Algoriphagus sp. Y33: one gene and its partner. The protein of the gene in region 2 interacts with the protein of the main gene of each other region in a pairwise test. Links are inferred from orthologs where the notes say so. Each region holds a gene or a part of one and is shown on either strand. Other genes may lie near its edges.

The links.
Region 1: the proteins of ruvA (region 2) and ruvC interact in binary tests that used the Escherichia coli proteins (3 or more experiments, as listed by UniProt). The link is inferred for Algoriphagus sp. Y33 from one-to-one orthologs.

The regions. Positions count from the first base shown.
Region 1 is NZ_CP061947.1:4,594,865-4,610,926, reverse strand. What follows is about bases 7,197-10,005. They hold ruvC (crossover junction endodeoxyribonuclease RuvC), read right to left. Parts: upstream 8,985-10,005; coding sequence 8,409-8,984; downstream 7,197-8,408. Other genes in these bases: ID165_RS18560 (glycosyltransferase), read left to right, coding at 9,006-10,005; ID165_RS18570 (porin family protein), read left to right, coding at 7,781-8,335; ID165_RS18575 (Crp/Fnr family transcriptional regulator), read right to left, coding at 7,197-7,604. Outside these bases: ID165_RS18620 (DUF6686 family protein), read left to right, coding at 1-152; ID165_RS18615 (DUF4198 domain-containing protein), read left to right, coding at 305-997; ID165_RS18610 (hypothetical protein), read left to right, coding at 1,191-1,517; ID165_RS18605 (hypothetical protein), read left to right, coding at 1,520-1,816; ID165_RS18600 (PepSY domain-containing protein), read left to right, coding at 1,826-3,469; ID165_RS18595 (potassium/proton antiporter), read right to left, coding at 3,836-5,296; ID165_RS18590 (hypothetical protein), read left to right, coding at 5,390-5,767; ID165_RS18585 (hypothetical protein), read left to right, coding at 5,858-6,346; ID165_RS18580 (hypothetical protein), read left to right, coding at 6,424-6,963; more of ID165_RS18575, read right to left, coding at 7,041-7,196; more of ID165_RS18560, read left to right, coding at 10,006-10,106; ID165_RS18555 (hypothetical protein), read left to right, coding at 10,141-10,392; ID165_RS18550 (PP2C family protein-serine/threonine phosphatase), read left to right, coding at 10,395-11,606; ID165_RS18545 (polysaccharide deacetylase family protein), read left to right, coding at 11,608-12,234; ID165_RS18540 (glycosyltransferase family 2 protein), read left to right, coding at 12,231-13,340; ID165_RS18535 (TatD family hydrolase), read left to right, coding at 13,337-14,113; and 3 more genes.
Region 2 is NZ_CP061947.1:3,820,709-3,836,960, reverse strand. The notes cover bases 4,080-7,078. They hold ruvA (Holliday junction branch migration protein RuvA), read right to left. Parts: upstream 5,878-7,078; coding sequence 5,281-5,877; downstream 4,080-5,280. Other genes in these bases: ID165_RS15355 (NADP-dependent malic enzyme), read right to left, coding at 5,874-7,078; sprA (cell surface protein SprA), read right to left, coding at 4,080-5,088. In the rest of the region: more of sprA, read right to left, coding at 1-4,079; more of ID165_RS15355, read right to left, coding at 7,079-8,144; ID165_RS15350 (DUF4837 family protein), read right to left, coding at 8,168-9,265; ID165_RS15345 (LysM peptidoglycan-binding domain-containing protein), read right to left, coding at 9,389-10,777; Asp-tRNA(Asn)/Glu-tRNA(Gln) amidotransferase subunit GatA, read right to left, coding at 10,792-12,219; ID165_RS15335 (twin-arginine translocase TatA/TatE family subunit), read right to left, coding at 12,237-12,437; ID165_RS15330 (murein hydrolase activator EnvC), read right to left, coding at 12,550-13,797; ID165_RS15325 (DUF4292 domain-containing protein), read right to left, coding at 13,803-14,543; ID165_RS15320 (tetratricopeptide repeat protein), read right to left, coding at 14,536-16,252. UniProt on the Escherichia coli protein: The RuvA-RuvB-RuvC complex processes Holliday junction (HJ) DNA during genetic recombination and DNA repair.

The DNA of each region.
Region 1 (16,062 bases), 770 kb from region 2 along the record:
CCTTTTTTGATGGACTGGATCGGGTAGTGATCGAGACTTATCATCCGGACGTACAGTTTACCCTGCTGGAGGAAGAGTTTTATCGGCTCAAAGCGAATGTGATTGAAGCCCATGCTCAGTTGCAGTTAATTGAATTGATTAGGAAGATGTAGGGTGCTATGCGACCGATGACAAAAGACACCTGACGATAGGCAGGGGAGACCGAAGAATTAACAATTCCAGCTTCTGGAGAAGCAGGAGAACGATTAAACAGTGATAAAAACTTTGTGAACCTGAGTACCCTTTGGGGCTAAAAAAACAAACTATGAATATACTAACCTTGAAATCGTTTTGCCTTACACTAATGCTTATGATGCTTATTGTGAGTGTACAGGCCCACGCGTTATGGATCCATACCGCTTCCAATGCTGAAAAAGGCAAGGAGCATCCTTATCGGATCTATTATGCAGACTATCATGAAAACGCCATTGAGGCTGTAGCCAATTGGTATTCTGATGTAAAGGAGTTTGAACTGTGGCTAATCAGCCCATCCGGTAAGAAAACAAGACTAGAGCCTACCGCAACAGTTGAATATTTTGAAGGAACATTTTTACCTGAGGAAGAGGGAGAATACAGAATGGAAATCAGCCATACTGCCGATCCGGGCGATAGTAAAACTGCCTATCAGTTTAATGCCTATGCGCAAGTGTGGGTGGGAAAAGGAAAATCCAAAGCCAAAGTGGATACTGATCTTGCACTGATCAAAAATGCTAATTCCTCAGAATATGAGCTGCTTTACAAAGGGAAGCCTTTAGCCGAGGGAGATGTGATGGTGCTGGGTCCCAATGCTGAAACACAGGAATTGAAGACTGGCAAAAAAGGCAAAGTTAGTCTTGATCTGGCAAATAAGGGGGTCTATTTCGCGGAAGCTACCCATACCGAAAAGCTTCCCGAAAATGATCCGTCGGGTTTGAAAGCTATCTGGAGATGTGCTACACAAGCCATTGAAATACACTAACTGAAGACGATTGATTGGGTCATTTTTAAATCTGTTGTTTGAACTATGAGCTTTTCTTTTTCAATAAATATTTTTAATGCATCAGGGGGACCTTCCTTGCTAGGTTCTCCTGGTGCCATTTTGGCACCGTACGCAATTTATATGTCGCAAATAGTATAGTAAAGACTGAATTGACTATTAACCCTTTGGTACTATGATTACACTAAGTATTTTACTCTGCTTTTTTGGATTTGAGTTTTTTTATCAAACTTCCAAAAAAGCTATCCTCAATCGACCACCTCTGATGTCTTATTGGTTTGGAGCCAATGAAAGACTAGCCAAAATTATAGGCTCCTGCTTCTTAATTGCTGCACTGCTTTTTTCGATTGGCTATCTCGGATTGGGTTCTGGGATCTTTACTTTTCTGTGTATCCTGATGATGGTGGGGAGTTTGGTGGTGCTCATTTCTCCCATTTGGAAGCTGAATGTTTCTTGGCTTTTCGTCGGGTTTGTGTTGCTGTTGTTAATTGAAATAATCTAATCATGCCTGCAAATAAAAAATACTTAACCCCCACATTTCTACACAGGTTCTCACGCATTACGGCTGGATTCATTGGAGGTTATGCAGTCACTGTTTCCTTCTTTCTAGCACTTTCCTTTTGGCTGGATAAAGTATCCGTGCTGTTTACACTGGTTTTCGGTGGGTTCCTTCTGTGGGTGGCGTTGATGATCATCGCATTTATTGCCGATAGTGGCTGGAAAATCTGGGGGATATACATTCTCCTCACACTGTGCTTTTCAGCTATTGTTTACCTCAACCAATCTTTGGCAGTCATTTAATCGGAACTTATGAGCAACAGGATTTATAATATTTTATTTCATACACATACCATCTCGGGGATTGTTATCAGCGTGGCATTGTATGTGATTTTCTTTGCCGGTTCTTTCTCATTTTTCAGAGATGAAATTGTCAGCTGGGAGCGGAATGAGTCAATTTCTGAGGGATGGATGCTACAGGAAATGGACTTTGATCTTGTGCTGGATACACTGGAGACACGAAAAGGAATCGCCAAGACAGACGTTGCTTTTAACCAGCATTATGATGAGCAACGCCTGGGGGTAACCATTTCTGCACCTAAAGGTGCTGAAGTTAAGGAAGGAGAGAAGGGGAGAGGGCGTGGTGGTCGTGGAAATTTCTTCTATTTGAACACAAAAAATCTGGACACTTATGATTATCAGGAATCGTATTCGTTCGGAGAATTTCTTTATAGACTTCATTTCTTCGCGCAGCTGAATTTTTTCGGAAGGTCAGGCTATATGCTGGCGGGAATTATCGCTTTTTTCTTTCTTTTCGCAGTGATTACAGGGGTGATAGTTCATTGGAAAAAAATTATCAGCAACTTCTATATTTTCCGTCCCAATAACAGTGTCAAGAACCTTTGGACGGATGCACATACTGCACTTGGGATCATAGGTCTTCCATACCAGTTTATGTTTGCACTTACAGGCGTGTACGTTATTGTGGGGCTTACAGTCATGTCTCCTGCGATCATCAATTATATTTATGAGGGAGATCAAGAGAAGGCCTTTAGTGATTTTGGCTATAGTCCACCGAAATTTGAGTTTGTGGGAAAACCTCTCGAAGGAGAGTTTTCAGTAAATGACCTGCTTGCTGAGACAAAAGAAAAATGGCCGGAATTTCATGTGCACAATGCGAGCATTTTTAACTATGGGGATGAAGGTATGCATGTGCAGTTTACGGGGAAATCTGACTACAATAAAAAATTTGCCAGTGCAGGGAGCATCACTTATCGTATGTTGGATAGGGAAATTATAGCTGAAAAAAGCCCCTTTCAGGATGTCTCGTATCTCGACGGAGCCCGTGCTGTGATTCTGAGATTGCACTTTGGCGATTTTGGAGGTAAGGGGTTGAAGCTGGTTTATTTTGCGCTTGGCCTATTGACTTGTTTTGTGATTATCTCCGGAGTAATGATCTGGCTTGTAGCTAGGGACAAGAAGCATGTCTCGCCTGCAAAGCGAAAATTTAATGCATGGCTGGTGTGGTTTTATCTAGCGGGATGCCTAAGCATGTTTCCTGTGACGGCATTTACATTTGTGATGATCAAAGTAGGCCTGCAAGATCCTGGCGTGGATCGTATGGGATTTATTTTTCAAACGTTCTTCTGGTCTTGGTTGGCATTGACTCTCATTTTTACCTTTATACGAAGCAATGCCATTACCAATAAGTTTACTCTGATTCTGGGGGGAACCATCGGACTTGCAGTTCCTGTCGTGAGTGGGGTGATTTCAGGAAACTGGCTTTGGATTACACTTAAAAATGGACAGACCGATATATTTTTGGTTGATGCATTGTGGCTGGTTATTTCCGTTTCCGCACTAATGATAGGGGCGAAAATGAAAACAAAAAATGCGGATTCGGAACCTTCTAAACCGGCGGTTTCCAGAAAAGAATCTACACTGGCAGTGGGTTGATTTTTTGTGTTGGCGGAGCGATGATTCAGGCTCCGTCAACTTATTTCTACCGAGTAGAGCTTGAGGAGGTTTTTGAAGAGAACACAGTTGCCCTCCTTCTTTGGAAACCAGACTTGGTTTATTCGTTCCTACCTATTTTTGAAGACTTGGGTTTTCCGGGAATTTTTTGGATGCGAACGCAAAGATTACCGTTCGTCACCGTACTTGGTGAAGGCCTGACTGTTGCCATCAGGCAGTTTTTCCGACTAAAGTCTGAAACTGAAAATTGCGACTTTAAAACTGACCACTTTCACTTTCCTCCCTACACGGCTCACGATTTTTACCTTCATACCCGCTTCGGAAGACCATTGCCTAAATATACTTTTACTAAATCCCGAGTAACCTTTTTATCTGATCTTCTTCTCTTTCATTTTCAGTCATAATCATTAGTTCATCTCCGTCTTCCAATGTGGTCTGACCACTCGGTGTGATGAATTTCCCATCTCTTTTTACAAGCACGATTAGTGAAGTGTGTGGGAAGCCAAGTTCCAGGATTTTCTTTCCATTAATCGGACTGTCTTTAGGAAGCTGGATTTCCAGAATTGCATTTTTAAAATCCTCCGAAAGCTCAATATCGAGCATAGAGCGCTTTTTCAGCGAGGCAGGCAGGGAAAGATGCAGGAGCTTTGCCGCTAAGGGGAGCGTGGTGGCTTGGATAGCAACTGAGGCAAGCACAATGAAAAAGACAATATGGAATATCACGGAAGCCATTTCTATGTTTTTGATCAATGGTAAAGTCGCAAACACGATAGGAACGGCTCCCCTCAATCCAACCCAAGAGATGAATGTTTTTTCTCGTAACTTGAATTTGAAAAAAGAGAGTGAAATAAATACACCTAGAGGCCGGGCGATAAAAATCAAAAATAAAGCCGCCAAGATGGCAACTCCTGATATAGGTATGAGTTGTTTTGGGAATACCAACAGTCCCAAGGCTATGAACATAATCACTTGCATAAGCCATGCAATCCCGTCAAAAAACTTCATCAGACTCTTTTTATGGGCCATTTTCCCATTCCCCACGGTGATAGCACTGATATAAACAGCTAGAAATCCATTGCCTTTCAGCAGATCCACCACTGTGTAAGTGATGAGAACCAGTGCCAGAAGCATAACTGGGTAAAGCCCCTCAAAGTCCAGTTTGACTTTATTGGTCAGCAAGACAGTCAACCTTCCAAACAACCAGCCCAACAAACCGCCTACTATCATCTGAATGAGGAATAAGGGGATGATTTCCCCGACTGATCCTGTTTCCAGAGTGATCAGCCCTAAAACCGAAACCGTAAGGAAATAAGCCATAGGGTCATTGCTTCCGCTTTCCAGCTCCAAAAGAGGCCGTAGATTACCTTTCAACCCTATGCTTTTTGCCCGTAACACAGAGAATACTGCGGCCGCATCAGTGGAAGATACGATGGATCCAAGAAGTAAACTCTCCAGAAAAGTGAGCTCCGTAATCAGATAAACAAAACCACCAAGCGAAAAACTCGTAATCAAAACGCCCAATGTGGAAAGCGATATACCTGGCTTAAGAACAGGCTTAATGCTTGGCCATTTGGTGTCTAGACCACCGGAATAGAGGATGTAGGTCAGGGCAATGATACCCAGAAATTGGGCGATTGCAGGATTGTCAAACCGAATTCCCCCGATCCCATCTGATCCTGCCAGCATTCCTACTCCCAAAAATATCAGGAGCATTGGAATGCCTGTTTTGCCGGCAGTCTTACTGGCAAGAACTCCTGCCAACAATAAAAGTGAGCTGATTAAAAGTACGTTTTCGGCTGTGACAGACATAGGGTTGTGATGGAATACATCAAAATTAACAAAAGATTCATTTACTTTTGTGTTGGATTCAGATTGAGGAAAGCCCCCTTTTTGTAAAATAGAATGAAAAAACTTAATTCACTTATTCACCTTTTCTACCATCTCCTGCTGTGGGTTGTTTTGCCTGCTACAGGTTTGGGTGTCCGGGTAGTTGCCGGTGAAGCAGTTGACAGCAGCCATTACAGCGTATCGAAGAGTGATACGAATTTCTCTGAATTCCTGCATTGTGTCAATCCTGATTGGTATAGCATCAATTCCCGGGAATCCCAACAAAAGATGCTCTGGGGAACAGGGCATTGGCCGGTCCTTTTTTCGGCTGTTTACAAAGTTGCTTTTAGATTTTCCGGTAATGAAAAGCTAAGTCCATTTTTTTCAAACACTCCTGTATTGGGGGCTTTAACCACCACTAAAATCATCTTTCCTTTTCATTATTTCTGGTAAAACGGAGCGCAATTCAATTTGACATTGCTAAATCCTTCTGGCTTTTATAAGCCAGGCAGGAATGATATTCCATTTTATCAATCCATACAAATGAGTGAACTAACATTAATAATCGTAACGGTGGCATTGACTGGTCTGGTTTGCCTACCATTAATTCTTAATCATTTCAGACAAAAGAGCAAAGGCAATCTGCTAAAAGAACGGCTCAAGGCAGAGATGCGGGCAGACCATCTAAAAATTAGTGATTTTGAAACCTGGCGCGAAGCTTATTGCATGGGCTTGGATCAGAAAAATAACCAGCTGCTGTTTCTGAATTTGCTGGAAACGAATAATCCGGTTCAGAAAATAGACCTTGGGCAAATCCGGCTCTGTAAGCCGGCCAGACAATACCGAGAAGTGAAGGAAGGAAAAGAAAAGAGGCAAATCATTCAGAAGGTGATGCTAGTGCTAGATCAGTTTAATGAGCAGAATAAACCCTTGGAGGTCGAAATCTATGACGAGGAGAAAAGTAACTATTTGATCAACGAGTGGGAACTGGCTCAGAAATGGTCCCAGAAGATAAATGAACTGAGAAACTAGTGTAATAAAGGGGGGCTGATTGGCTTCCCTTTTTGGTAAAATTCTTTATTTTGGCTGTGTAATTCTTTTTTTTAGAAATGGCACAAGCAAGCGAACTAGCTCCCGGAAGCAAATTGATTCATCCTAAATTCGGAACCGGGATGATTCTATCCTTGGATGAGACGTATTATAAGATCTATTTTTACGCAACAGAAGAAGTAAAAATGCTCGCAAGAGATTATGAAGGGTTTGCAGTGGATGACGCAAAGGTTCCGGATTTTCCCATGCTCACGATGAAGGATGTGGAAAAGGCAATTCGAGAGGCTTTGATTCAAACTTCCGAAAGGGCTCCGATTGTACCTCTGGGAGGAAAATGGATGGGTGGTACTGTAGTCTTCGAACCTAATGACGATACATTGCAGTCCAAGGAAATTCCGATGGCGACTTTTTTTCACAAAATCGTGATGGTACGGGAAAAGCTCCGTGTATTGGAGCAAAATATCAACAACCATCCTAAACTCGATGATGAGGACCGTGTTCATCTTCAGCAATACATAACGAGAGCCTATGGTTCACTGACTACGTTCAACGTGCTGTTCTCTTATAAGGAGGACCAGTTTAAGGGAAGTGGGTCTTGAAATGTTTATTGTGACTTAGAAGAGAAAGAAGCCTGATTTTAGGCATACTTTACCGGCGGATTTTCACGAGGTGGATGTCAGATCCTAGCCCTTATCCTGCTAAGAGTTTCGATAGTCATATCCAAAAAAGAAGCGATCTGACCTACAGATGCCTTGTGGATTACCTTTGGCCGGTATCGCATCAGTTCGAGGTACCTTTCCTTGGCAGTTTTGAATTTTGTGAAGATGCGCTGCTCTTCGAGCACGATATAATACTGCTCCAAAATCATACGGTAGGCTCGCTCCAGTTCCGGGAAGTCAATGAAGCAGGCTTGGAGATTTTCATAGGAGATTTTGAAAATTTTGCTTTTTTCCATCGTTTCAATGTTTTCGTACGATGGTTTTCGCGTGATAAATGAGTGCATCGCTGTTACAAATTCCTCGTCCAAAGTGAAAGAAACTGTGATGTCCCTATTTTCGCGGATGTAATAACTTCTGGCCGAACCCACTGCTACGAAATACAGATAATTGCTTATTTGCCCTTCTTTTTCGAGCAGGAAACCCTTTTCCACTTCAAATTCATCAAGGTGACTTGCGAAAGCCCGCTTCGCTTCATCACTTGTAGTAGGGAATTTGCTGAGCAGGCTTAAGAAATTTTCCATATATTCGTTGCTAAAAATTTACGGTAATTAACTTAAAATAATGATTCTGTCTTAGTTTTGTTCAGTTAATTTAAAAGTAGGACTATCAGGACGCATCAGAGCATTGGTAATAGCCTGGCTTTTGATCTTCAAATCAGTACATTCTATAAACCTATCACACTATTAATTACTATTTTATGAAAAAACTTTTGGTACTAGTCTTTGCGCTCGGTTTCTTCGGTGCAGCTCAGGCACAATTTGGAGTACGGGCAGGTTTCAGTAGCGCAAATTTCACTGATTTTGAAACCGATGCTATTGCGGGATTTCATGCAGGGGCGTATTACAAAATAGATTTGGGATTTCTGGCAATAGAGCCCGGACTTCAGTTTTCCCAAAAAGGGCACAAGCGGGTTGGAGATACAGGTACGCCGGCTGCGGATAAAGAAAGGTTGAATTATGTGGATATTCCAGCACTGGTTCGTGTTAATCTTCTGCCTTACCTGAATGTCTTTGCCGGCCCACAAGCCTCTTTGTTGGTTTCCAGAAAACTTGAATATGTAGATGGAAGTAGCATCACGACCACTGATCCTATCAGAAAATATGATATAACAGGTGTGGTAGGCGTTGGTGCTAATTTACCACTGGGGTTGAATGCTCAGGTAAGTTATGATCTCGGGCTTGTGAGCGCTAATTACTACGAGGTGAATGTCAAGAATAACGTGTTGAAAATATCTTTGGGATATGATTTCTAAGTGATTTTGTACTTCATGAGCACTAAACCAAAAGGAGCTGTCCTTAGCTAGATTAGCCATAGGGCAGCTTCATTTATTTTTTCAACCGATCCGGATTTTCTTCTATAAATGATTTCCACCCCGCATTTCTTCCTTTCGTCTGAATTCTTCCTTCGTGGAAATGATGGCAAAGTGCTACGGCCAATGCATCGGTAGCATCCAGCATTTTTGGCAACTCAGTCAGATTGAAAAGTGTCTGAAGCATAGCAGCAACTTGCTCTTTCGATGCGTTTCCATTTCCGGTTACAGACTGTTTTACTTTTTTGGGAGAGTATTCAGTGATCGGTATGTCTCTTGCCAAAGCTGCTGCCATCGCTACCCCTTGGGCTCGGCCGAGTTTGAGCATGGATTGCACGTTCACTCCAAAAAAGGGTGCTTCCAAGGCTACGCAGTCAGGCATAAATTCCTCTAAAATCCCGGTAATTCGTTCAAAAATTTTCTTGAGTTTCAATTCGTGCGATTCATACTTTTTCAGATGAATTACGCCATATTGGAGAATTTTGTATTTTTTGCCCTCTGTCAAAATCACCCCATAACCCATCACGTTGGTGCCGGGATCTATACCTAGGATGATTTTTTCCTTTGGGGCTTTTTCTTGTTCTTTGCTCACCTCCGCAAGTTAGCCCAAAACATGCTAAGTTTTTATCTGATCTGGTCTCTGAGTTACCTCACATTACTGTGGTGGATGAGTAGGTTTTGGGTGAAAGAACAGAATACTTCTATAGCACAGTCATTTAGGCTAAATGTTACGCTCCTTATCCCTTTTCGGAATGAGAAGGAAAATATCCCGAGTTTGATTTTAAATCTGAAGAAGCTCCGATATCCACAACTTGAAATACTTCTGGTAGATGACCACTCGGAGGACGGATCATTACAGCTTTTAAAAGAGGGGCTTGGGGAACTTTGGTATGTGAAAATTCTTGAAAGTCCGGCTTTCGGGAAGAAAAAGGCAGTGGAATACGGTGTAAAAATGGCCTCCGGTGAAATCATCCTATGCTCTGACGCTGATTGTTTCTTTCCTGAATTATGGATTGAAAGAATGGTTTCTCCATTTCAGGATACTAAAATTCACTTAGTAGCGGCAGCTGTGATGGTAGAGGACAAGGGCAGGTTTTTGGATATATTCCAATCTTTGGATTGGGCGGGTATCTTGTTGATAACTAGCTACTCTTTTTCCAAAAATAAGCCACTCATGTGCAGTGGGGCAAATTTGGCGTATAGAAAAGAAGCTTTTGAGAAAGTGTGCGGATACGAAGGGAATCATGAGTTTGCTTCGGGAGACGATGAATTTCTTTTGAAAAAAATCCATAAGTTTTATGGTCAGGGGGCGACGGGCTACCTGTCTTCATCAGAGAGCTTGGTCAAGACAAATCCTGAGCTTACTTGGCGGGATTTGATCAACCAGCGTATCCGCTGGGCAGGTAAGTGGAAAGCACATTTTTCTCTTTCTCATGCTATATCCGCCCTAGGGGCGTTTATTGTTCAATTGATATGGATTGGTAGTTTTTCGTTGATCTTTCTGGGAGGAAAAGGAATTCTGACCTTTGGGGTAGTTTGGCTTTTAAAGGGAGTGGCAGAAAAAATTAGTTTAGGTGGAATTTTAGAAGTGTTGGGCTGCAAACAGAATAATATCTCTATACTCAAGACTTCGCTTGTACATCCGTTCTATGTCTTATGGGTTGGGATAAGGACATTGGACGGAAAATTCACGTGGAAAGGCAGGGAGAACTAGAGAAGTGTTAATTTAGAATCTGAAAATTTGAATCATGAACGAAGAGGAATTTGACTTGATGGACGAGCTTTATTTCGTCCAGCCCTACGGGTATCTTGTAGAAACCCTGGATTGGGAGGAGGAATTGTTGTTGAAAACATTGCAATCTCTTTTCTCTCAAGGGTATATCAAATGTCTGAACGATCCGGACACAGAGAGATTTGGAACTGTGGACATCATGAAAGAAGGTAAGGACTTGTATTTTTTGGCGACAAAAAATGGTCTCATGGCACATAATACACTTTAAAATTGACCACAGAAACACATAAATTCCAAAGGAAGGAACTGCAACTGAAATCTCTGCTGGAGATCACACAGGCTATTAATGAAAATCAGTCTGAAGCGGTTTTACTCAATATTTTCAAGTTTACTTGCTTAGTGCATCTAAATATCAAATCTCTTATACTCTATGTAGCTAAGGAAGGGGCTTTTGAGAATAAAATTTCGCACGGAGTGAAGGGGAATGTCCCGATGTTGATCTCTGCAAACCAGGTGATGGATGAGAAATCCACGGGGGAACTTCGGTTGGAATTGGAGGAAGAATATTCTTTTGAAGAACTGGAAACATACCTGCCGGTTTATCATAAGGATAAGATGCTTGCTATCCTCTTTTTGCGGAGAAAAGATCAAAGTTTGGAACTGGATCTGAATTTCACCCAAGCATTGACAAATATTCTGGTGGTGGCATTAGAGAACAAGCGCTTTGCCAGAAAGCAGCTGGAGCAGGAAATATTAAACAGGGAAGTTGCTATTGCGTCACAGGTACAGCAGATGCTTTTCCCTGCGGAACTTCCTATAGAGACGGAACTCAAGGCAAAGGTGACCTACTTGCCACATAGTATGGTGGGGGGAGATTATTACGATCTTATCCGAAAATCCGAAGATGAAGTTTACTTCTGTATAGCAGATGTATCGGGCAAGGGGATTTCGGCAGCCTTGCTGATGTCAAATTTTCAGGCAGCATTGCGTACACTTTTGCGTAGCGATGCGGATCTTGAAATGATCGTAAAGCAGCTGAATTACACGTTGTATGAAAATACACATGGGGAGCGGTTTATTACTTTTTTTCTGGGACATTTCAATTTTAGAACCCGGGAACTTAACTATGTAAATGCCGGGCATAATCCTCCGTTGCTATGCAGGGGAGAAACGGGGAAATGCGAGAGACTCCATGCAGGAACCACTATACTAGGGGCTTTTGATGAACTTCCATTTTTGGAGATAGGTAAGCGTGAGCACCTCGGAGACTTTTCACTCCATCTTTATACCGATGGGCTGACTGAAGCCATGAACCCATTCGAAGAAGAATACGGAGAGGAACGTCTGGAGAAATTTATAGATAAGCATTATAGCTTGGATCCGGATGATTTTCATCGAAAATTCTTGAAGAAAATCAATGAGTTTTCGAAGAATGTGCCCTTACGTGATGATCTGACTCTGTTGAGTTTAAGGTTTCAATGATATGATTTTACATACTGTGCCTGTTCTTTTTCAGTGGTTTTTCCCAAAAAGACTTTGGGCTAAAGGTGCTGGAGAAAACACCGTTTACCTGACTTTTGACGACGGTCCCGTACCCGGAGTTACAGACTATGTGTTGGGAGAACTGGCCAAAAGAAATCAGAAAGCCACTTTTTTTGTAGTAGGAGATAATGTGCGCAAGAACCCTGAGCTTGCTCACGAAATCCTCAGTGAAGGCCACAAACTCGGTAACCATACGTTCAACCATCTGAATGGATGGAAGACTGAAAATTCTGCCTATTTTAAGAATATTGAGCGTTGTGATCAAGCGCTGGGCGATTTGTTAGGCCTCAAAACAAAGTTGTTTAGACCGCCTTATGGATTGATTAAATCCAGCCAAGCTGTGGAGGTTTCCAAATTACATCAGATTGTGATGTGGAGCATGCTTTCGGGTGACTACGATCAAAGCATGAAACCAGAAGGCATTTTGAAAAATGCTAAAAAATACACCAGTGATGGCACTATTGCGGTATTTCATGATCAGCTGAAGACCAAGGAAGTTATACCAAAGATTTTGCCTCCATACCTTGATTATATTCAGCATATGGGCTGGAAAACAGGTGTATTATGATATTCTGGTTTTGCATCGGGATAGTAGGGCTGATTCTGGTTCAGTTTATTGTAGCGATAATTCGTGTTAAGCTTTTTTGGAAAAATCATAAGGATTACCTGACAGCACAGCTTCCGTTTGTATCCGTTCTCGTAGCTGCCAGAAATGAGGAAAGAGATATTCATAAGCTATTAAGGTCCTTCGAGTTGTTGGATTATCCATCTGAGAGTATTCAATTTCTATTTGCGGATGATCAGAGTAATGACCGCACTGCTGAGGTCTTAAAGGATTGGTGCGCCCGGGAAATAAATCGACAATTAGTAACTATTGTTACTTCGCAAAGCGGGATGTTTAATAAAAACGGCAAGGCAAATGCTTTAGCTATTTTGGAAGAAAAGGCTACAGGTAAATACTACTTTTTTACAGATGCAGATTGCGAGGTAAGTCCCGATTGGATCCGGGAAGGGGTGGATGCATTTGCCGGAAATGTGGGGTTGGTGATCGGGATAACTCAGGTGAAAGCAAATCGATGGATGGAGAAATTCCAAGAGATTGACTGGTGGCTGACTTTGGGATTTGTCAAAGTGGCAACTGACCTGGGGATTCAGACGACCGGGCTTGGCAATAATATGGTAATCAGCAGGGAGGCATATAAGCAATCAGGAGGTTTTAAAAACTTGCCTTTTTGTCTCACCGAAGACCTTGAAATTTCCAGATCCATTCAGCGGGAAGGATTCACCATCGTCCACAAAGTGAGCAGGGGGATGCTGGCAATGACAAAGCCCGAAGCAAGTTTCCCGGATCTGCTGGATCAGCGAAAACGCTGGATGGGTGGGGTGATGACTTTGCCTTTTTATTGGAAGTTGATTTTGGGACTCCAGATTGGCTATTTTGTTTGTCTCATTGGTTTGATAGTACTGTTTCCGCCCATAGGCTTGCTATTGGGATTAATCAAAATGCTACTGCAGGGTATGTTTTTAAGATTGTTTTCCCGTAAAGCAGGCGTGAAAATCAACGGCTTATCTCTTCTGCTTTTCGATTTTTATAATCTTCATACTACCGTCCTTACTATTCTTTACTATTTTTGGCCTTCCAATACAAAGTGGAAATCCAGAATATACCCATGAACTACATAGAGACGCACGCACATATTTATTCTTCCAAGTTTGATTCCGATAGGGATCAGGTAATCCAGGCTATCAGAGAGGCGGGCATAGAGCGGGTTTACATGCCTAATGTGGACGTGGAAACGATAGAGGCAATGTTGGCTTGCGAGGAGAAATATCCGGGACTATGCATCCCCATGATGGGTTTGCACCCCTGTGATGTCAAGGAAGATTTTCAGGAGCAGTTGGCGATTATGGAAGACTGGCTGAATAAGCGACAGTTTGCAGCGGTGGGAGAAATCGGACTGGATTTGTATTGGGATAAGACATTTTTTGAGCAGCAAAAAGAAGCCTTGAAAATCCAGATCAATTGGGCTAAACAGAGAGGTCTGCCCATAGTATTGCATTGTAGAGTTTCTATGGATGAGACCATAGCGATAGTGAATGAAGAGCATGACGGTAAATTGAGAGGAATATTTCACTGTTTTACCGGAACCGCAGATCAGGCCCGGCAGATTATTGGCATGGGCTTTCTACTTGGGATCGGTGGAGTAGCGACCTTCAAAAACGGAGGGTTGGATCAGGTTATTCCCGAAATCAGCCTTGATCATTTGGTTTTGGAAACCGACGCTCCATACCTGGCTCCGGTACCATTTAGGGGGAAAAGGAACTCTCCTGCTTATTTGCCGATTATTGCAGAAAAAATCGGAGATTATCTCGGGATTTCGAAGGAGGAAGTAGCTCTCAAAACAAAACAAAACGCCCTTAACCTATTCAGTGAAATTGGATCATGAATTATAAAATAGTACGATTAAATACGGCACTTCGCACCAGCAAAACCTCTTCGGTGCTTATCATATATACCGGTGGTACCTTAGGGATGGCCTACGATGACAGCGGTGCGCTTGTACCGTTTAACTTCGGTCAGATTCTGGAGAAAATCCCCATTCTCTATACCATGGATATAGCCATTACGGTAATATCCTTTCCGGAGCCGATTGATTCTTCCAATGTCTCCATGAGCCACTGGAAAGACATGGCCTATATTATCTATGAAAACTACGACAGCTATGATGGGTTTGTGGTACTTCATGGCACAGATACCATGGCGTATTCGGCTTCTATGCTCAGCTATATGCTTCAGGGGCTAAACAAACCCGTGATATTCACAGGAGCGCAGCTGCCGATCTCTGCAATGCGCTCCGATGCACGTGAAAATCTAATGACTTCCTTGGAAATCGCCACAGCAAAGATCAATGGAGAGCCGATAGTGCCAGAAGTGTGTATTTTCTTTAATCACCTTCTGCTAAGAGGCAATCGCTCCAAAAAAGTACAGAGTGTGCATTTTGATGCATTTGAATCTGAGAATTACCCTCCTCTGGCAGAGTCGGGAATTGTGATTGATTATAATACGCAGGCAATACGGCCTTTGGAGTCGCATAAAAAATTGGTGAATAGAAATTCACTTGACAACAATGTGCTTATTCTCAAACTATTCCCCGGAATTACTCAAAATGTAATAGATTCTATTCTTGACATTAAAGGATTAAAGGCAATTGTGTTGGAAACCTACGGCTCGGGAAATAGTCCCAGCGAAGAATGGTTTATGAATTCGCTACAGAAAGCGATTAAGAAAGGCATAATTATCCTAAATGTGTCCCAATGTAATGGGGGACGGGTGATTCAGGGCCGCTATGAGACCAGCAAGGAATTGCTGAATGTGGGAGTGATCAGCGGAACAGATATGACTACCGAAGCCGCAGTGACTAAACTGATGTTTTTACTAGGCCAAGAAAATAACCATTCAGATATTATAGAGAAGCTGAAGGTCCCATTGGCAGGGGAGATGAGTGCTTAAATCCTAATGCATAGTCCGGATTAAACATAATTTCATCGGCTATTTTCCGCTATTATTTGGAAACGGCATTAATAATAATTTTCTTTGCACTCCGATTCGGGGTATTGAGTCGGAAAACAAGCTAGAGAGGTGGCCGAGTGGCTGAAGGCGCACGCTTGGAAAGCGTGTATACTGCAAGGTATCGAGGGTTCGAATCCCTTCCTCTCTACATTTAAAAGCCCTAACCATTAGTATATCAAAAGTTAGGGCTTTATTTTTCTAGGGGGGTAAACGGGATGTGAATTCTATCCAAATGGTACAGGTTTTGACTTTGATAAAGTATGAAAATCTTTCAGTAGTAAATTCCCGTTTAAATTCTTACTAAGTGGTGTGATGAAATAATGGGAACAACATATGGAAATATTTCCTATATTAAAACGATTTTTATACCCGTGTAATAGTGTCTAACAGCAAAAATTCATAATTATGAACAAGATAAGCGGTTCTCAGATTCTAACTCGTGAAGCAAACCTTGCGGTTAAAAAACTTCAGGAAGCAGATGCCTTTGTTAGTAGAATTATATCTGAAACAAAGGAAAAGCAGGCTGAAGTGTTGAAACAGAAAGAGGTCGACCAAAGAGGGCTTAGGATGGTTGTTCAGCTCTAAAATTAAACTAGATGCCAAAAGTTGTACCTTATACAGAAGAGAATCTCTCTGAATGTATTGTCTAATGATTTTACTAGTTCTAAAGTGGTTTCTAGCAAAAACCACTTTATTTATTTTAAAGGATATTTAGGTGATGGGGGGTTAAAGGCTAGGACTATAGTTGTTGAGGAAGATTATGTTAGCAAAGATTTTCTTCAGGATTATGCCTCTTACTACGCTTTTTGTTTCGAAAAATACCCT
Region 2 (16,252 bases):
AGTGGTTAATTGATCATTTCTGTATTGGGATCTCATGTGCTTTCGATCTACGTCCAATCTAGCCAATACTAGTGTAGGGGATAGGTTGAGGTTGAAATCCTTGATCAATTTCAAATGAGGGGAATCCAGAAATCCTGAGTTTTTAAATGGCTCAATAGTAAGCGGTTTTGGCTGAAAGCTGTATGTGACGTTGCCGCGATAGGTCTTGTAGGTGTAATCTTCGATTTGGGCACTTGTTTGACTCATTAGCCCAAAAGCATATGAGAAGGAGAAATTGCTTAAATCGTAAAAATTACTTTTTGATTCAGGGTTGGTTTTTATCTTTCGTACATTGTTGAAACTTATGTTTTTACGGTTTATTTGATCCATAGTGATTTTCCTGTAAGCATCTTTTTCATCCTGAGTGTCGAATTTCTGAAGAGCTATTTCAAAGGGCACATCGGGATTTAAAGGATCGTACTCAGGTTTGGTCGTACTGTTTTCAAGCGAGAAGTACATAGGAATACTTACGCCCAAGGCTTCAGGAAGAAGCTTGTGAATGTCCACATTGGTGGAGATATCATACTGGGTGGTTGATTCTCTCGCCCGTTGGGACAGCCTGGTTTCCAATCCTCCAAAACCTATTGAGTTGTGGCTGATGGATCCTGAGACTACAGCTACATCGGCGATTTTTACATTCATAAGTGCATTGGCTGCCCATCCGTTTGATTTGGTGAAGCCCGTCACTCTAAGTTCATTAGCCCATATACAGATGCTCCTGCTTCCACCTCCGTTTGTGCCGGGATTTCTTACCCCGATCATGGAAGATTGGGATTGATTCAATTCCGGGCGTCCGACTACAGTTACCTTGTATCGACCCACTTGTTGTGAAAATGGGATATTGAGTGATACTTTTTGGTTGTCACGGGCTACTTTTACTCCTACCACATCTTGGATTGCAATGTCGATTTCATTTGTCTCAGGCCAGATTTGATCCGGATCTCGCGTGCCTTTTGGCGTGATCATAAGAGGAACTTCGATCTCGTAATAGTTATCAGTATAGTCTGTACCTAATCGTAGGAATGCCGTGATTTCCCCATCCATTGCATCTTCACTGTCTGCGTGCAAAAACATTTTGATCCGTTCGAACTGCACCAAATCCAAAGTAACATTTTTGAAAACAGCTCTGGCATCTTTGGGTCCGAGATCTTCTACACAAACTCGAAGAGATTGCTCGTTCAGTCTCCGTTCTACTGTAGATGTATTGTCTCGATCCCGGAATATCCCCGGAGGAAGTACATATGGGCTTTCTGTAGCACTTCCCTGGCTATTCTCTTCAATACTTACCACATCTACGGTTACATTTGAATTGTCCGGTTCCGGGATTTCGAAAAGGCCTTTTTCGAAAAGGGATTCCTGAAAAACTCTCCACTGACTGCCGACCATGCGAAAGTTGGCCATTCTAAGTACTACCGGCTGTTCGAAATCAGTTAGATAGGTTCTGATCCATCGTATGGATTTGAAACCTGAGATATCTCCTTCTATACGGTCTGGCTGACGGACAGGAATACGGAATAAATACCAATCCACATTTTCTCCGCCTTCGTTGTGAGTGGTTTTGTCCACGATGTAATTTTGACCTACTACCATACTTCCCGGCTTCAATTCCATTTCGTAGGAATAGTAGTTTTCCAGTTCGTTGATGGTATTGTCATTGTTCAAGTCTTCGTTGTCAGGAGTGTTTGACCCAGAGGGAGTATATGGAAGGTTTTCATTGGCTGTCACGGGGGTGTTGCCTTCCAATCCGTTATACTTTTTATACCGCTCTAGAATTTTGACATTATTTTGATCAAACCCTTCATCTAGATAGTATTTGAATAAATCTCCGGAAACATCTTCTAGAATTTGATTTCTGGCCGTAGCGTTTACATTCAGACGATCTAAGTATCGGGAACGGAAAAAAGTAGCTTCATCTTCATTCTTCAACCCATCCAAACCGACATCTTGATTTTGTCGAGAAGTTTCCGAATTGTCAAAGGCAGGCAATAAGAATTGCTCACGGGTAATTCTTCCCCATTCATTTTGACCGGTTTCGGCAGGGTCTCCATTAGCTGGAAGCCCGTTTTCGAAGGAATGGCGACCATCTTTCATCAGATCTTCCGAAATGTCTCCCAGATTGATGAATAACTTACCTCCCGTTGTATTGTTTTGATTGAATATCCCATCGAGTACCCGTCCATTTTCTCCCTCTATAAATGGATCCATCAACCAGAATTCTAGATACTCTATATTGGTACGGTCAAAATCAACTTCTGTAGTAATCGCTCTGGTTACCCCACCGTAGTTGTTTTTTGGATTTGGAAGTAAACCGTCAGTAGTCAGATTTGTGTTATAATTGTACATGCCCCGCTCGCTGGGAAAGTAAGCCAGTTCAAAAAGAGGTTCAGGTGTGACGATCACATCCCTGTCTTGCTGTGGGAAAATTTCCTGAGGCACTACACGCCTGACATAATGGTTTCTCCTGTCCTCCCTGGTAATATTGGAGGGGACACCAGGTCCATTTTCTCTATAGAAAATATTGTCAATATTGTACCATGCCACCCGTGCTCTTCGATAAGCTGCTCCGAGGTTGTCTTCAGTCTGGTTACTCAAGTCAAATCTGTTGTCAGAGGTCTGCGGTGTAGAGGCAAGTTTCCAGTTTTGATTGGCGGCTCCTCCCAAATTGTATGGTGTAATTGCTGCCTCGAAATCATCAATATAGGAAGCTTGGTCTCCATTTACCCGATTGGATGTTCCCGGAATAAGATGTGCAAATTCCCCGCTGATCTGCACAAGGGAAGTTTCCTTGGTGCTGGTAAAGGGAAGAGCATCTGCCATTTTGGTTAGCCACCTCGATTCATCACTGAAATTCCCGTCCAATCCCCATAGGCTATTTCTTAAGGTTTCATTCCCGGTGGCAATTCGGGTGACGTTAGGCCTTTCATTTAAATAAAGGAATGTACCACCGATATTGAACTTGTCATTGAACAAATAATCAAGTCTGGTTCCCAGTAAACTTCGGGTTTGGAAGGAAACCAAATCTGCTTTTTCAAAACTCACATTGATTTGTTTCCCGGACTGGAGTATTGCATCATTGATGATGACAAGTCTCCCCACATTATAGTCTACTGTGAAGTCAACACCTTCAGTCAGTGGGATATTTCCAGCTTGAACTATCACAGAACCGGGAGAGATATTGAGTCCAGGTAATTGGATTTCGCTGGCAGAACCGGCTGTCAATCTGCCCTTAATAAAATATTTGTTGAGCCTGGTGACAAGTTCAGCATCTGCTTGGGTTGTCTTGTATAGTGTATCGTAGACGTATTTGTCTTTCAGAACTACTTCTCCGGGTTGGAAATACTTTTCAAGGTTGGACCCAAAGGGCTCTAAAACCGGGAATACCAATAGACCTCTGTTTGTGAGTATGGTGAGCCCTTCCACAAAGTCAAAATTCCCATCAGGGGCGGGATCATTTTGCGGATTGAGATTATCCAGTCCAGTGAGCCGGATCAATGGCTTGTCTTTTAGCCCTGTACCCTCCAGAAGCGAAGGGTTGTCGAGACCGGTTCTGTCATCCCTATAGATTACCTGAAGCTGAAAACCATCCCGCATAATTTGATTCGCATTCAGGTTATAGACGTTTTTCATCATCAGATCCCAAGTAGGAACCCGGGTGTTGATTCGGGCAGGCCGAAGAAGCTTCATGAAAATCATTTCATCTTCTTGTCTGTTTTGATAATCTTCTGTCAATTCTCCGACTTTATACACTTGGCCATTGTATGTGTATTCATAGGAGACGGCAAGCACTTCATCATTTTGTAGTCTTCTGAAAAGAGACAAATAGCCAAGCTGCGGGTTGAAAAAATATTCTGTTTGATCCAATTTCCTTGCCCCGTTGATTTGCTCAAAGTCAACTCCTTTTCTGAGCCCCAAGCTTGACTCCATTGACCGTGATCCGGTATCAAAAGGTCGGAAGGCAGGATTGTTGGATATGTTCGAATATAGACTATTGGCGGAGTTCCCTGCGGGAGCCGAAGGGTTTCCCGAGCCAATATTTGGGTTGGTAGGATTGTAGATCACCCTCCCCTCACCCAGATCCATGAACGCGACAAAGTTCCTAAGTGTCTCTGTGTTTGCTGCCCGGTTCATGATGTAAACCTCAATTCTAGTCACGTTCACCCCCGAAAGAACCTGTGGAAGCCCTCTCAGCCATCTTTCATAATTGTCACGGAAGAAGTGTCCAATAAAGAAATGTCGATTTTCATCATATTTCGAAGCCTGGATGTCAAATGATCTGCCCTGACCGTTGGCATCGATTGTTAGATTATCCCTTCGGCCCCGCTGGGTAGAAGCTACGGCTGTCACTCCCAATTTTCCAAATTTGAGCTGCGTTTTGACGCCAAAAAGATTCTGAGCTCCTTGTATCAACCTATTTTGTACAGGCATACTTACGTTACCGATTTCAATGGACTGGATAATGTCCTCTTCAAACCCGTTGAATTCGAGTTTCATTTGGTTTTGAAAGTCGAAAGAATTATTTGAGTCGAAATTAGCTCCGATCTTCACTTTTTCTCCCAGAGACCCGTTTACCGCCATTTGGATCTGTTGGTCAAAGTTGAACCCACCGTTTCGTTGCTGCCTTATAGGTAGAGTAGGATTGTCTACCCGCCTGAAGATAGCTCCGAAGTCAAGGTTTACGTAGCCTGATGGTGTGATATTTATCTCACTTCCTCCAAAGAGCCTATCTAGGGTGGGGCTAATAGTAAGTGGAGGAATCAAACCTCTTCCTTCTACTGCGCTTTCACCGTCGCCCCCACGGGCCCTGCTCCTCCAGTAGTCTTGTCTGACTTTGTATTCCTGAATTTTGGAGAACTCCTCAAAATCATATTCTTGCTCATTACCAACCCGTATGGTGTCTATCTGATCGACGACGTTATAGCGGAGTGTTGAGTCCACTTTTACTTTTATATTTTGGGTAATGGGATTGGCTTGGAAAAATGGTGCCTGAGACTGTAAAAAAGGATTTCGTGTAGGGAATAGAGGATTCGTCCTCAGATTTTGCCAGAGCAAATATGAGGGGGTTAGCCTCCTTCGATTCAAAGAATCAATCCGGGACTGAACACTGTCAGGATTGGTTTGTTGAGCCTCAGAAGTGGAATAGGCAAACAGAAGGCCACAAAGGATAATTAATTGAGGCCAACTATTGAGAAACCTCCTCCGAAAAAAAGTCAGTAAACTCCAAAAGTTCAATACAACTTAAAATTATGATGTCTTTAAAGATGCTTTAATTAAATCTTCTAATGAAATTTCTCCCGTGGTTTTTTTGAGGACCGTTGTTATATTTTTTTCTGCAGCGGCTTTTGGGAAACCAAGCGTAATAAGTGCTTGTAACGCCTCCTCACGTATTTTATTGTCTGATTTCAAGAAACCAAATGAGACGGTGTTCGCATCAACCCCACCTTTCCCTACTTTGTCTTTTAGCTCTAAAATAATTCTTTGGGCAGTTTTTGCTCCTATCCCTTTTACATGCTGGATAGTAGCTACATCGCCTGCAAGAATGGCTTGCTCTATTTCGGATGAACTTAGTGATGAAAGAATCATTAAGCCGGTGCTTGGTCCTACTCCGTTGATAGAAAGTAACATTAAAAATAAACGCTTTTCGTTGGCTTGCTTAAATCCAAAAAGTGTGTGTGCGTCTTCTTTGATATGAAGGAAGGTGAGGAGCTTTATCTGCTCCTCATCCTTGATTTCAGTATATGTCTGAAGAGAAATCTTCACATGATACCCTATTCCGTTTACATCTATGATGACGTAAGTAGGATCTTTGAAAACCAATTTTCCCTGTAGATAATCGATCATAAGGTGTTTGCGGATTGGGCATCTACTACAGCTACAGCTACCATGTTTACTATTTCCCGAATAGAACTACCCAGCTGAAGTATATGTACCGGCTTGTTCATTCCCAGCAAAATTGGGCCTATCGCTTCAGAGTTCCCTAATTCGGCAAGAAGCTTATATGCGATGTTGCCCGAACTCAAATCCGGGAAGATCAAAGTGTTTGCTCTTTTATTGATAAGCTTAGAGAATGGATACATTTCGCGCTGAATGTCTTCATTTATTGCAACATTTGCCTGCATTTCTCCTTCTATCACCAAATCCGGATATTTTTTCTGAGCAATAGCCGTTGCTTTGGCCATCTTGCCGGGAATATCTCCTTTTGCCGAGCCAAAGTTGGAATAGGAAAGAACAGCAATCCGGGGTTCCATATTAAAGAACCTCACCGCGTCTGCCGTCAAACCAATGATTTCTACCAATTCTTCCGCAGTGGGATTAAGGTTTACAGTGGCATCGGCAAAGAAATATGGGCCTTTTGGGGTATTCATAATGTACATACCCGCCACACGATTCACCCCTGGCTTCACTCCAATTGTTTGAAGGGAAGGCAAAATAGTTTTAGGATAATCCCGCGTAAGCCCGGAAATAAACGCATCTGCAGCGCCTGATTCCACCATCAATGCACCGAAGTAATTTCTCTGAGTGACTAATCGGGCAGCATCACCTGCGGTCATTCCTTTTCTTTGACGTTTCTGGAAAAGCATACTTGCGAATTTCTTCAGCAGGTCTTTTTCTTCCATAGGATCAATAATGATTACATTGGATAGATCCAATGCATTGTCCTTTATTAGTGATAATATCTTCTCTCTGTTACCCAGAAGTATCGGTTCTCCTATTTTTTCATCACGGATGATTTGCGCTGCCTTGAGGATTTTTCTATTATCTGCCTCCGCAAACACGACACGTTTAGGGTCTTTTTTAGCTCTGGCTATGACTACAGACATCAATCTCTGGTCAATACCAATTCTCTCTTGAAGTTCTAATTCGTAAGCGTCCCAGTCTTGTATTGGGTATTTTGCTACGCCTGAATCCATCGCAGCTTTTGCCACAGCAGGAGCTATAGTTGTTATCAGTCGGGGATCCAGAGGTTTTGGGATAAGGTATAATCTGCCAAATCCCAGCTTATCTTCACCATATGCTTTATTGACTATATCAGGAACCGGCTCTTTTGCAAGTTTGGCTATGGCTTGGGCTGCGGCGAGTTTCATCTCCTCATTGATAGCTGTAGCCCGTACGTCCAGTGCTCCACGGAAAATATAAGGGAAACCGAGCACATTGTTCACTTGATTGGGATGATCAGATCTGCCTGTGGCCATGATCAAGTCTTCCCGTGCTGCTACTGCTAAATCATACGAAATTTCAGGATCAGGATTTGCCAAGGCAAAAACAATCGGATTCGGTGCCATTAGCATAAGCTGATCCTGGGTCACTATATTGCCGGCAGAGAGCCCCAAAAAAACATCAGCGTCTTTCAAAGCATCTGTAAGGGTGTAAAGATCTCTATCAGTACAGAATTCTCTTCTGATGTCGTCTAGATCGGTTCGGTCTGATCGAAGGATTCCTACTATGTCTACCAGGACAATGTTTTCTCTTTTGATGCCGAGGGAAATATAGAAGCGGGTACAAGAAATTGCAGCGGCTCCGGCACCGTTCACTACCAATTTGATCTTGGAGATGTCTTTTCCCACCAGTTCTAGGGCATTTAACAGTGCCGCTCCTGAAATAATTGCCGTACCGTGCTGGTCATCATGCATGACCGGGATATTCATTTCCTTTTTGAGCGCAGCTTCGATTTCAAAACATTCAGGCGCTTTGATATCTTCAAGATTTATCCCGCCAAAAGTAGGCTCAAGGGATTTTATTGTCTGAATTAATTTTTTTGGATCTTTTTCATTGATCTCAATATCGAAAACGTCTATCCCTGCAAATTTCTTGAAAAGAACTCCTTTTCCTTCCATCACCGGTTTGGACGCTTCAGGTCCAATATCTCCAAGACCCAGCACTGCCGTCCCATTAGAAATCACTCCAACCAAATTTCCTTTGGCTGTGTATTTATAGACATTTTCTACATCTGTCGCAATTTCCTTGCAGGGCTCAGCTACTCCAGGAGAGTATGCAAGGGCAAGATCCATCTGACTGGAAAGCGGCTTGGTGGGATTTACTTCAATTTTGCCCGGAGAGCCCTGCGTATGATAATTAAGTGCGTCTTCCTTGCGGATTTTGATTGCCATAAAAAGCTAATATAATTTGGGTTTTAGGCCCCCTGGTCATTCTTCCAACTCACGTTAGTGTTGAGAAGAATAGTCTCGATTTCACGAAGGGCATCTCTGTGTACTTCATTTGGATAAAATACGAAGCCTTCAATGTAATAAAGTTTTCCTTTTTTCTGATCAACCATCAGGTAACCCAGATAAGATCCTCCCATGCTTGTGTTGTTGGTTTTCCAGGAACCTCTCATTTCTGTGGTAAAATTATCATTAATCACCATGTTTCTGAAAACCGGAGGGATTTGTTTTTCAGAAACCACATAAGAAGTGGGGTCTTCAGGGTCACCAAAGATATGTTGCTTTGTGATAGAGTCTCTGAGTTTGAGTATGTTCTCGGGGAAAGTTTGTTCCTCAGAAGTGTAATCTGTCTCGTAGAAAAACAAGCTGATGTCAGCTCTTTTTTCGCTTGGAGTGATCTGTCTTACCCAAAGAAAATCATCTTCTGATTTTGCTACTTGATAGGAGGCAGGCACATTTATTTCAATCTCTAGATTTTCTTTTGCTTCGAAAGCTGCCGCCGAGTTTTTTCTGGCAAGAATTACTTTCTCCAATCTGCCTCTTTCTCTTACTTCGAATAGGTTCTGTAGGCGGTTTCTGTTTTTCTTGAGATTTTCGACCAACTGACCTTCTGTGTTTCCAAATAGATACAATACTTCCTGACCGATCGCATATTCATCTTCCATTCTCAGGGAATAAATATTGGGGTCATTCATTGCCTTTTCTTTCGATTCCTTGGAGAACTGTGCGTTGATCACTTGACTGGCGGAGCCTTTGTCATCAAAAGTAGTGACATATATCAGGTTGGTAGACATTTTGAGCATACGGGTCATCGCCCTGGGATCAACGGTATTTATCTTGAATTTTGCTTCTGAGCGAATCATTCCGGGAATATCGGATTCGAAAATCTCTTTTAATTCTTCTCCGACAGGTCCTGCCCATTTTGCGGAATCTATTACAAGGATGATCTCCCCGATAGAACCTCTTGCTTTTGGCTTGGAGCTGTCCACAGCCGTTCCATCAGTTTCGCAGGAAATAAGGGTAATGCCTATAACTAAGGTTATGAGAAAGGATGAAAGCGTTTTCATTTTTGATTGTTTGGTTCTTGGATAAGGTCAAATTAATGACATAACAACACATATCCTTATTTAGGATTGAATATTGCCATTAGTTAAAAAAAATTAACAAAATGAGAATTGATCCAGTCTGAATTAGCCGATTATGAGTCTCTGGCCAGGCTTGATGTTATTCGAATTAAGATTGTTCAATCGCTTAATTTGCTCCACGGTCAGGCCTTCATGTTTTTTGGAAATAACCCACAAGGAATCTCCAGGTTGGACGATGTAAGTGGTTTGCCCGGAAGAGTTTGTTTGGGTAGAGGCAATGTTTTCTGATATTCCTGAGTTGATCCTTAGTGTTTGGCCGACTCGAATCAGATTAGAGGAGAGGTTATTCCATGATTTGATCTGAGTGACTGTGACACCATGACGACGGGCTATCGATCCCAGCACGTCTCCAGATCTTACCTTATAGGTAGTGCCATTTTGTTTGATTTCCTGTGCCAGTGCTTCTACAGACTGCACTTGTACATTTGACGCTAGCAATACAGTTGGCGCATTATTTAGGGAGTCACTTAGCCAAGCCAGATTTTTTTTGATGTAAGGCACTTTCGATTTGGGGATGCGAAGTGCCATGTTTCTATTACTTTCAGGAAGTTTTTTATTCTTTATAGCGGGATTTAAAGTTTCCAGATCTGATACACACAGGTTGGTGAGCTCTGCAAGTTTGTCCAAACTAAGTGCTCTGTCAAAACGGATTTTTTCATATTCCACCACATATGTAGGATCTTCGGGATGGAAATTATGCTCTTCAAGATGATTTAGTATATAAAGCATCGCCTGTACCTGCGGGACATAGCTTCGTGTTTCCCTTGGCAGGTAGTTGTAAATTCCCCAGAAGGTGTTTTTTCCCCCTGATCTTCGAATGGCTTTTCTTACATTACCGGGGCCGCAATTATAAGCAGCCATAGCTACTTCCCAATCTCCAAACATTCTATGAAGTGATTTCAGGTATTTTGCAGCGGCCTCCGTAGAGAGTTCGGGATCCATTCTATCATCTACCTCATTATTGGTGTTCATACCATACATCCTGCCTGTAGCGGGCATAAACTGCCAAAGCCCCATCGCCCCAACTCTTGAGCGGATTTGGGGATCAAGCCCGGATTCTATGATGGATAGATATTTGATCTCTAACGGCATATCATGCTTTGCCATAGTTTCATCAAACATGGGAAAGAACATCTCCTTACGAGCCAAGACCATTTTGGTATAGTCTCTATTTCTTACCGTGAAGTATTGGATAAAAGAAAAAATGCGGTCATTCAGCTCAAAGGACATTTCATGATCCATCGCTTTGACGCGGCGGTTAATGTCTTCATATGTGAAATCCGGAATGTATTCGTAATGATAATTTGGCAAAACTTCTTCGTCAAGCAAGGGAGCATCAGCTACCGCCCCATCATCCTGACAAAAGGCTTCGGACAGAGGAATCAGACATGTGACAAGCGCAAGTGTGAAGATTCTGTACAAAGTTCTTTTCATTGGAATAATGGGTTTTATGATGTCAATTCGGTTAGGTAATTACTGAAAGCATACAATTCGGCTTCTTTGAACGAGTTGCAGATCACTTGTAATCCTATAGGCATTCCTTGCTTATCTTTGCCGTTTGGCAATGAAATAGAAGGCACTCCTGATACCGATGCCTGTACTGTGAAGAGATCTTCCAGATACATTGCTACCGGATCGCCACTATGCTCGCCAAACTTAAACGCTGTAGATGGTGTAGTCGGCATAATAATGTAGTCAAAATCATTCAAAAGATTTTCAGTGAAGTCTTTAATTAATCTTCTGACTTTCTGTGCTTTGGTAAAATATGCATCGTAATAGCTTGCACTGAGCACAAATGTGCCAAGCATGATTCTACGCTTTACTTCCTCTCCGAATCCCTCACTTCTAGTCAGCTTATACATGCTTTCTAGGTTGTGCGCGTTTGGCGTACGGTATCCATATTTCACACCATCAAATCGGGACAAGTTAGAACTTGCTTCTGCAGTGGTCAGAATGTAATAGGTTGGGAGAATAAAGTCCAGCAATGGGAAGCTTACTTCTTCTACCGTATGACCCTCTGACTTCAATTTTTCCAAAACAGCTAATGTGTTGGCTTTAATCTCTAGCTGGAGCGCAGGAGATTCTATTGTTTCCTTAAGGTAAGCAACTTTTGCTTTTTTGTCAAAATGTAACAATTGACTATAGGGCAATACTGATTTTCTAGAGGATGTGCTGTCATATTCATCATGACCAGCCATAATTTCCATCACGAGCGCATTGTCTTTTACTGTATGGGAAAATACGCCAATACAATCAAAAGAAGAGGCATAGGCAATTAGACCCCAGCGTGAAACGCGGGAATAGGTTGGTTTCATCCCAATCACACCCGTAAAGGCAGCAGGCTGCCTGACTGATCCACCGGTGTCTGTACCCAAAGAAGTTGTGCAGAGATTTGCCTGAACTGCCACTGCTGACCCTCCGGAAGATCCTCCGGGTACTCTGGATTCATCTGCCGCATTCAGCACTTTGCCGTGGACAGAATTCTCATTGGAACTGCCCATTCCGAATTCATCACAATTTAATCTTCCGATGATGATCGCATCCTCATCCAGCAATCGTTGAATGGCAGTAGTAGTGAATTGAGATTCGAAACCTTCGAGGATTTTTGAGGAAGCGTTTGCCTCATGGCCGGTATAGCAAAGTACGTCTTTAATGCCAATTACCATCCCGGCAAGCTTACCGGCATTTCCCTTGGCCAACTTCTCGTCTATAAGATCAGCTTGAACCAATGCGGATTGCTCGTAAACTTCGACGAAGGCGTTGAGATGCGCCTTCGTCTGAATGTTTTTCAAATAATATTGGACTATCGCCCGACAGTCAGTTTCCTTCTTTTCGAGCGATTTTTTGATTTCGTCGAATGAGATGAATTTTTCCAATTTATTGGCTTAAGAGATTACTTTTTCTTGTCGTCTTTCAGTCCCTCTTCCAGGTCGTTCTGAATGTCCTTGGTAGCATCTTTGAATTCTCTGATACCACGTCCAAGGCCACGAGCCAATTCAGGTATTCTTTTAGCACCAAACAGTAGAAGGACGACCAATACGATCAGTACGATCGAGCCACCGCCCATGTTTTGAATGAAACCTAATGTAGTCATGATGGTGTGTGTTTAAGGGTAAATGAGGTTACAAAGATATAACTGTGATCCGCTTACACAAAGTTCAACGGAAAAGCAGTCCATCTTTTTTATGAATATACGCAATTCTCAACTATTTGGATGTAAGCCAGGCAGAAGGATTCATAACAGTCAGCCCTTTCCAGGTCTGAAAATGTACTTCCGCTTCGCCATTAGCTCCTGTTGCTACCTGACCAATTACGTCTTTTGCACTGACAGTCTGACCCGATTTTACAGTAATGGTTTTCAACTTACTATACATGGTATAATACTCCCCATGTTTGATAATTACCGTTCCGCCAAAACCGGGCATTGTGGTGATTTTGGTGACTGTACCATCGAATACCGCCCTCACCGAAGAGTTTGGCTGAGTTCGGATATCCAGCCCGTCACTTTCCATAGTAATCCCTTTGAGCGTAGGGTGCGGATAAGTGCCATATCCCTGTGCCACAAATCCTGTTTCCACAGGCCAAGGCAATTTACCTTTGTTGCCGGCAAATGAATTGGACAAGGCTGCTACTTCAGGAGTCATCGGCATACTACTGCCTGATGATTTGGTAGCAGTACTGTTTTCTTTTTTTGCTGCAGCTTCCGCCCGTCTAATTTCATCTTCGATTACCTGCTTGATCATTCTGTTCAGTTGATCCTGTTGCTTTTTGGTTGCGGTAATCTGTTTTTTGATGTCTTTCTCCTTGCTCGTGAGCGTATTTACCAGTCCCTCTTGCTCCCGTTTCATCTTATCCAGTTGGGCGCGTTCCTTTTGCTCCTCGACAAGTACTTTTTCTTTTTCGATTTTTTTCTCATCCAATAAAACGCGCTGATCTTTAAGTTCAATACTTAGTTTTTCGATTTGAGCAGCTTGCTGTTTGCGACTATCGGTGTATTGTTTTAGATACATTAATCTGGAATAGAGCTGGTTAAAGTTTGCCGAACTAAAAACAAATGAAACGATAGAAAGCCCTCTGTTTAGTTTGGAAGCATTGTAGATCATTCTGCCGTATTCGGCTTTCAGCTCTTTCAGCTGACTCTCCAGACTTGTGATTTTTGATTCAGTCTCCTTGATCTCTTGATTGATTAGCTTTACTTCCCTATCTAGGGTGTTGACCAGTCTTGTTTGAGTCTGGAACTGCCTTGTTACTGCGTTTAATTCACCTATTGTACTTTTCTTAGTTGCGGTGGTCTGCTTAAGAATTTTGTCGAATTCCAGTAATCTAGCCTGTACTTCAGCTTTTTCTTTCTCAAGTTGCTCTCGGGTTTTCTTAGTTTGTGCAGAAAGATCAGCTGCCGAAAAAAATATCAATCCAATCAGAAGGCTAAATGGAATAAAGTATTTGCGAAACATGCAGTTCAAAATTTGAAGGGGAAGCTGAGTGGTTCGGAGTGGGGATCTACAGCTGTCCACTCCACATGGATGATGGTATTCTGTCCACCTTCAGGTAGCTGGTAGGCCAGTTTATAGAGGACTTCAAAAGGGAAAGGATTGGAGTCCACTTCCTGAAAAGTAGCATAGCTTGCCAATAGTGATCCCCGATCATCAAGTGAATTGCTCACCAACTCGGTGACTTTTCTGTAATTGACGTCGACTTTGGAGAAGTATCGGACTTTGTCCCGAACCTGAGTCAGTTCAAATGATTTACCTACACGTACTAATCTGTCTTTGTAGTCTACTTCGTGAGGAGGGTTGGCGAAAAGTACGTTTTGAAAAGTCTCAAGGGATAATTTCAGGCCATAGATTGATTCAAATTCTTTGAATGTTAGGTTTATCTCCTCTTTGCCGATTCGGTCTTTGATTTGGATTTTATCCTCTGTGATCAAGCCGCGTACTGCCTCCATTCCCATACCGGGAGAAATAATGAACCATAGCACAGAATCTTTCTTTGCACGTAGGTTCAAGCTGCCCCTGGTGATTTTACCGGATTCTTCTTCGATGATTACTTTGGCTTTGGCACTCATAAACCCATAGTCTGTATAGACTGGTGAAAAACCCTCCATCTTTCCATCTGCCTGATAGACGACCGTCTTTTTAGAGCAGGAGAGTAGAAGGCCTAGGCCGAAGACAAGCGCGATTCCTGCAAAAAATTTATTCATGGTATTTTCCTTCTTTTATTTTTTGTGAAAGTTTATCAGAGGCTTCAGGACTTCCTTCTGCTTTTTTCCAATAACTCAACGCTTCGTTCTTTTTGCCCAGGTGAAACAAGATGTCTCCATAATGTTCAAGCATTACCCCACTAGGCTTGGTCTCGTGCTTTAATGCCAAGTCCATAAATTTCTTGGCACCTTCATAATCTTCCATCTGAAAAAGAACCCAAGCGTGTGTATCAAGGAAAGTGCCATTTTCGGGAAATCTCTTGACAACTTTATCAGACATTGTCTTTGCTTTGTCCAGATTCTTTTTTTCCAGAGAAAGGAAATAGGAATAATTGTTCAGCACTTGCTCGTCATTAGGATTAAGTTCCAGTGCTTTGTCAAAATTTAGAAAAGCTTCTTCCTTATCTCCCAAATTATACAATGAATTACCCAAAGCCCCAAAGGCTACTTGATTCAATTGTGGGTTTTTGTTTGAGTTCAGTTCTATGGCTTTTTTGAGAGAAATGACAGCTTCTTCGTCTTTCTTTTGTGCGGATTTCACTACCCCGTCGTAAAACCAGAATTCCGGGTTTTGTGGGAATTCGTCAACTCCTAGAATTGTGAATTTCTCCAGTTCTCTGAAATCTGCATCTTCTCCGAAAGACCCTAAAATCACTTGCTCGAGCATTTTGGGGTTCTTAGGGTCAAGTAAAAGTGATTTTTTGAAATATTCTATACCTTCGCTTAGGTTTTGCTCTTGCATTTTACGCTCCCCAAGAGCAGCATAAATCGTTGCATTCTCTGGACTTGTCGTAGTCATAAGCGTCTCTAGGCTATCAAGCAATGTCTCTCGTTCTCGAGTTTTTATTTCAGTTAACTGGCTGATAAAAGCCTTTGATTTGACTTCAGGATCAAGATCTGCACTGGCAAATGCCGCATAGAGATGGTGGTTTGACTCGTCGATATTTCCCTTGTCTTTTAGTAATGTGTGAGCTGCCATCTGCAATTCAGGTTGATTTGGATATTTTTTGATTTCTCCAAATACCAACTCCAATGCCTGGTCTATCCTATTGTTGTTATATAAAATCTCTACCAGATTCATTACATAGGCAGGGGTGCCCGGTCTAGCTTCCACCAGTTTTTTACCTTCTGCAATAGCTTGACTAAGGTTGTTTTTATTTAAATAAATCCGCTGTTTTTGCAGTGTGATTGGCTCCATCACTCCATAGTAATCTTCAGCTCTGTCCAGCACAATCAAAGCCTTGTCCATCTCCCCTGCATTCAGATAGATAGAGGCAAGATCCAAGTTGTACTGCTGATTGTTTTCACCATCAGCAGTTAGTTTTTCCAGTATATCAGCAGCTTTGAGTGGTTGCTTGAGATTCGTATATATCTCTGCTAGCATCAAGGAGTAGTACTTATTGTCAGCATCGAGTTCCGCTGCTTTGGTGGCAAAGGGCATCGCTTTTTCAGGTTGGTTTGCTTTGACCAGCACCTCGGCTATTTTGTAATGGATGGCAGGTTCTTCGGGGGAGAAATCCCGTGCTTTTTGAAAGTAGAAAAATGCTTTTTCTAAATCATCGAGAACGAGGTTTTTCTCACCCTCTATGAAATAACGGGACCCTTGCGATTTGTTTGATTGAGCTGTACGCTCTTTCTTCGAGAGCTTACCTTGGGCAAAACTTGCTGCGGAGCCTAGGGCGGCTACGAGAAATATAAGGAGTATTCTT